Chlorogloeopsis sp. ULAP01: one gene and its partner. The protein of the gene in region 1 interacts with the protein of each later gene in a pairwise test. Links are inferred from orthologs where the notes say so. Each region holds a gene or a part of one and is shown in the gene's direction. Other genes may lie near its edges.

Evidence for each region. The genes of interacting proteins can lie anywhere in the genome.
Region 2: the proteins of clpS (region 1) and dps interact in binary tests that used the Escherichia coli proteins (3 or more experiments, as listed by UniProt). The link is inferred for Chlorogloeopsis sp. ULAP01 from one-to-one orthologs.

The regions. Positions count from the first base shown.
Region 1 is NZ_JAUDRH010000004.1:177,362-180,300, forward strand. Bases 17-2,730 are described here. They hold clpS (ATP-dependent Clp protease adapter ClpS), read left to right. Parts: upstream 17-1,089; coding sequence 1,090-1,371; downstream 1,372-2,730. Other genes in these bases: QUB80_RS09360 (hypothetical protein), read left to right, coding at 17-125; QUB80_RS09365 (hypothetical protein), read right to left, coding at 435-794; QUB80_RS09370 (hypothetical protein), read left to right, coding at 916-1,044; QUB80_RS09380 (CPBP family intramembrane glutamic endopeptidase), read left to right, coding at 1,599-2,429; QUB80_RS09385 (WG repeat-containing protein), read right to left, coding at 2,441-2,730. In the rest of the region: more of QUB80_RS09360, read left to right, coding at 1-16; more of QUB80_RS09385, read right to left, coding at 2,731-2,939. UniProt on the Escherichia coli protein: Involved in the modulation of the specificity of the ClpAP-mediated ATP-dependent protein degradation.
Region 2 is NZ_JAUDRH010000002.1:476,836-479,832, forward strand. The notes cover bases 90-2,861. They hold dps (DNA starvation/stationary phase protection protein Dps), read left to right. Parts: upstream 90-1,078; coding sequence 1,079-1,645; downstream 1,646-2,861. Other genes in these bases: QUB80_RS05740 (AtzH-like domain-containing protein), read right to left, coding at 90-100; QUB80_RS05745 (DUF4278 domain-containing protein), read right to left, coding at 183-464; QUB80_RS05750 (hypothetical protein), read left to right, coding at 651-962; QUB80_RS05760 (four-helix bundle copper-binding protein), read right to left, coding at 1,939-2,307; QUB80_RS05765 (DUF305 domain-containing protein), read left to right, coding at 2,827-2,861. Outside these bases: more of QUB80_RS05740, read right to left, coding at 1-89; more of QUB80_RS05765, read left to right, coding at 2,862-2,997.

The DNA.
Region 1 (2,939 bases):
TTGAAAATGAAATTAACTCAGAACTAACGGCAATGGGTTATATTTCTGATGTTGATTACGAGGCTCTAGAATTATTGATGGCAGAAATGGATGCCGGTCGAATTCAGTTGATTCCTAGTATTTGATGGTAGTTTGTTAGTAATGTGTTTCCTAATATTTAAGTCAATTACAACAACAAGTACCTGAAATTAACTGAAAAATTGGCAATATAATTTCTACAAAAATGACGCAGCAGCATGAGCGTCTGATTGATATAACTGCTGGTGTTTTTTTAAGAACACTGATGTATAAGACAATTTAGCGCATCAAGGATGGCGGCGGAATAACTTATACCAATGCGTGGATTTTGGATTAAAAACATTTTATTCATAGGCTAGTCCAGAATTTTGAAACAAGACTCCCGCGTGCCAATTTGGTATTACAAAGATGAAGTATTATGTTGGGCCATTATCCTTTTTGTATGCGTGCCAAACTTGATAAATAAATTGATTGAGTTGTTGTTTAGTAATTGTGTCTATTCCGAGTTTGGCTTCTTTAGCTAAAACTTCACTCAATATAGAAATTATTTCTGTATCTAAGGCAGGCTGGAATAAATTTAAAGGCCAAAGTAGATCTGATGCCGCTCGCAAATCTCTTGTTAAAGGGGGTTCCCAAGAGTAGACTACAAGTAGCAAAGGACGTACCCAGCACGATTGACGGGAAAGCACAACTTGAATTACTTCTGCATAGAGCCTGCGATCGCCATGCTCTAGGTAAACTATTTGTCCTGGTTGAAAGTCTGAGACAATCTCCATAATCAATCACAGGGCTGTCTTTAGTGGTAACCACTGTTAGTTGCTATTTTTTTATTTTAAAAGCTAAATATAACTAACTTGTAGCGACAATACATTGACGCTCAAAGGCGGCAAAAAAAATATGAGTACGCCACAGCCAAGCGATCGTGTAGTTAGAGCGATTCAACTAGCAATTGTAGTCATTGTCCTGCTCCAATATTCAATCTTGGTGCTATACAATAAGTTAAGCAACTATACAAATAACTTCTAAACAAAAACTTCTGTTGTAGTAAATAACACAAGAGAGCAAAGAGCCGTGTCACTAGAAACCCTAGAGAAGCGTTCAACATCCCGTAAATTAGCGCCTCAGTATCGCGTTTTGCTCCATAACGATGACTACAACTCTATGGAGTATGTGGTGCAGGTTTTATTGACTACAGTGCCAAGCCTTACTCAACCCCAGGCTGTCAGTATTATGATGGAAGCTCATACCAATGGCATCGCTTTAGTCATTACCTGCGCTCAAGAACACGCGGAATTTTATTGTGAAACCTTGAAAAATCATGGTTTGACTAGCACTATTGAACCAGAAGAATAAATATTGCTTGCTGATTGTAAATACCTTCGCCAAAATCCAACACCCTAGAAGGGTGTTGCTATACGTACCAAGCTCCGAAGTTCTGAGCGCCGGAAGCCGCAAAGCGTCTACAGACTTCTCGCTGCCTCCCCAGCCTGTGGGTGTTTCAGAAAATCGGTGAAGGTATTGAATTGTAAATTACTATTTGCTAATGGTATGACTACGATTAGCGAGTAGCCTATTGCTGCATGAAAATAAACCTTACCTCTCTAGCCCAGCATTCTTTCCCGATTCGACTGGCTATCTTTATTTTGATTTTGTTGCTATTGTGGTTGCCCATAGCAGCACCTATATATTTACTGGTAAAAGATCCTAATTTAGTTATTATCTTCACAATGGTGCCGTTAGCCATTGAATTTTTGATTTTGCTTCCTTTTTGGGGCAAATACGTTCATCAGCAACCACAGATATTCCAGCATTATGGCTTAGAACTAACGCGCAAGAATGGAGTAGAACTGCTCAGAGGTTTAGCAATTGGATTCGTCAGTATTTTGATTTTGTTTGGTTTAGAAGGATTGCTGGGTTGGTTGGAGTGGCTGCAAACTAGTTCTTTTCAATTGAGATTTGTTCTAGAAGGGATAATTACTGGTTTGGGTACAGCGTTTGCCGAAGAATTATTTTTTCGAGGCTGGATGTATGATGAACTACAACGCGATTACAACCCTTCAGTAGTACTGTGGGCAACTGCGACAATTTTTGCTGTCGCTCACTTTATTAAACCCTTGTCAGAAGTAATTCGCACATCGCCCCAATTTTTGGGGTTATTACTTTTGGGGTTAGCATTGGTATGGGCAAAACGCCGTTGTCGGGGAAGATTGGGCTTCCCAATAGGTATACATGCAGGGTTAGTTTGGGGCTGGTATATTATCAACGTCGGGCAGTTGGTGAAATATTCTGGGCGAGTTCCCGATTGGGTGACGGGTGTGAATAAGAATCCCTTAGCTGGGGTGATGGGGTTGGCGTTTTTGGGAGTTTTAGTATTGTGGATGCGGGGGAAAGGTGAGCGATCGCGTATTTGATTTGATAAATTCTAAGGATGGCAAATATAACCGCACTTATCGCCAATTGCTACTGCTGCTAATCCTTCTTGAAATTGATCGGCGTAATCAAATTGCGGCTGAATTACTACCTCACCACTCTTGCTAATATAGCCGTACTTGTTGTCACTCCGGAGAGTCGAAAATACTGCCAGATCTTGAGAAAAGTCCCCAGCATTGTCAAATTGTGGTTGAATTGTAAATTGACCACTTTTATTTATATAGCCGTAGTAGTCATCAATCTTGACATATGCCAATCCTTGAGAAAAGTTCCCAGCATCGTCAAATTGTGGTTGAATTATTAACTGACCACTTTTATCTATATAGCCATACTTATCATCAATATTTACCAATGCTAGACCTTCCTTAAAGCTCCGAGGTCTAGATCTATAAAATTGTGGTTGAATAACAACCTGACCAGTCTTATCAATATAGCCTGATAAGGCATTTTCTTTACCAATATCTATCAATGCTAATTCTTCGTGAAATTCT
Region 2 (2,997 bases), on another replicon or contig:
CACCGTCAACAACTCGGTGAAACTCTAAAGTCACTGCTGCCGCATCTGAATCTATATTTAAATTTGTTAAACGTTTTAGTTTTCCCAAGTGGTTCACCATGCAAATATAGATTACTGAAAGCTGACATACAAATTTATCTTGGTTTGGCAAACCACTAGGGCAAAAAAATGTTGTTAAGATTTTAAGTCTCAAAGAGTGAAGGTGTGGTGAATTGTGGAGTGCTGACTGGTGGAGTAACTACGGTAACTTCTCTGTGTACAGCTTTATTTACGAAGTAAGTAACTCCTCGATACATTAATTTCTGGGTTACTCGTGTTGCAAGAATATCCATCGGCTTAGGATTAGGATTGACACTATAAACAATCCCACGGTAAATCATGTCAGAAGCTGGTTTAAATTCACTATTGCTTGCAGATTTTGTTGGATCGTATTCGTAGCTAGCGCCGCGATAGTAAAGTTTCATAAAGTTGATTATCCTCGTAAATACACGCTTATCAGCCAAATCAGGCTCGATATTGAGCTACAAGCTTATAATTGGTTTTTACGGAAATCTTTCCAGAAAAAAGCAGAATTAAGAAAATACAGCAGATTTCAACTTCGTGAGGTACAGAAATACCCCACCCGCGAAGACAGCGCACCCTCACGCCAGGTGACGCCAGGTGCTACCCTGCGAAAAGCCGCCCTCCGGGCGTCTACAACGCGCTTAACCCGACGCCAGGTGACGCCAGGTGCTACCCTGCGGGAAGCCGCCCTCTGGGCGTCTACAACGCGCTTAACCCGTCCACCGCACTGGCTCCCCTTGCCAAGGGGAGGCTTAGGGAGGGGTGTACCTCATGTACTTGCAAAACGCTGTATTGACTTGAGAGCGATCGTGCAAAGGAGGCGATCGCTTCTAAATATTTGTAGCTTGAGCGAAACTGAGCAATTTAAACCCGCTCTTGCTAATACAATTCTTTTCTAGAATGCATTTATTTTATAGCGGCAAGAGAAAAATACCATCTGCCGCCAGAGAGTTTCGCGCAATGGTCTTCTATTTGTAGACTTGTTTTATCGATTCCATAAAAGAGAGTGACAACCATGAGCACAAATAAACTGTCATCACGCCTTTATCCAAGCCGCATCGATCTTCCTGCCGATGCACGCACCAAAATTGTTGAACTTCTCAACCAAACTCTGGCAGCGACTTTAGATCTCAAAACTCAAGTAAAGCAGGCGCACTGGAATGTCAAAGGAGCCGACTTCTATCAACTGCATGAAATGTTTGATGAAATGGCAGGTGAACTAGAAGAATACATTGATATGGTTGCGGAAAGAGTCACTGCTCTAGGTGGCTATGCTTGCGGTACAGCTCGCATGGCAGCTGCTAGCTCCATATTGCCAGAATATCCAACTGATATTTTAGAGAGCATGGAACACGTCACTGCTTTAGCAGAGCGCTTCGCATCCTACGCTAAACACATTAGAGAAGCGATCGATACAACCGATGAGTTAGGTGATGCTGATACAGCTGATCTTTATACTGAAGTTTCTCGCACAATTGACAAGCGACTGTGGTTCTTAGAAGCTCATTTACAACCAGCAGAAATTAAATCAGAAAATGGTGCTACAGCTGCTAAGAGTCAACAGAAAGTAGGTGTGAGATAAACACAGGTAATATTTAAGTAATTTTCGGGGCATAATATTACATCAGTTGAAGATAAGTCCGCCAAGAAATAATAAATTTTTTGGCTAAAAGCTAAAGTCAGTTAAAACTGACTAAGTAAGATTTTCAGTCAGTGTAAACTGACTTGAACTATAAGCCTGGAATTGAAGTTCCAGGCGTTTTATTGTAGTTCTAGGTTCACTTCAGCCTACAAGCTAAAGGTCTAAGGCTATTATAATCAAGCCTGCCTTTGCAGACTTTGTCTTATAGCCACACCTTTTAAGGTGTTGGCTACTTATGCCCTTGCCATTGCCATTTGGCGACAAGATTCAGCACAACGGCGGCACATATCAGCGCAAGCTTTCATTTGAGCATCATCACCCATGCGATCACAATCTTGAGCGCAACGCTCACACACTTCAGCACAAACGCCGCAGGTACGTGTGTGGAGTTCAGAAGTCCGAAGCATAAAATTAGCGCTAGTTTCACAAATTTCAGCGCAGTCGAGTAGTAACCGGATATGAGATTGTTCTGCGTGATTGCCGCCTTTTTGTAAGCAGTATGTCACCGTATTCATGCAGATGCTATGGCAGTCTAAGCAGTTTTGAATGCACTCCTGCATTCCTTGATTAACTTGGTTCAAAGTGAGTTGTTGTATAGCCATGATCTCAACTTCTCCAATTGCTTAGGTTGACAGGCAAAATTGCCTTTAGCATCACCTTAAAAAGTTGTAAGTATGTTTGCCTCTCACTAATGGGGTAATAAAATTTCTACCGATAGAATAACCGGAATTTCATGCCAATTTCATTTTTGTATGCATAAGTAAATCAACATACGTAAACTAAAACACAGAACCCCGATTTATCTAAAAAGTCAGGATTCTTACAATTCAAGATATTTATAGACAGTAAAAAATCAATCATAATTTCAAATTGTTCAAAGAGAAAAGATTCACTAAAAACTAAGATTTCATTTTAATTTCATTTTTGTATGAAACACTAAGCATTTAGTGTCTAATAACGAGCTAGATAAATCACACAACGCTCGTCATGAAAATATCTTTTCTCTAGCCCCTAGCCTCTAGTTCCTAGCTCCTTTTTTCAAGACAGCTATTCTAATAGAACATTGCAGTTGACACTCCAGTTAACTGGAGATTTCAAAATGGAGAAGGAAAGTTCTGAGTATGGATGTTAAGCCTATGCAAACTATTTCTTGGAAAACTGGATTTCTTGCATTTGCTTCTGTAGCGATCGCATCTCTAACAGGCGGTGTATTAACAGCCTGTTCTACAACTGCTTCCCAAAACCAAAGCCAGATACCCAACACTACTACGACTGCCACTGATGCTAGCGGC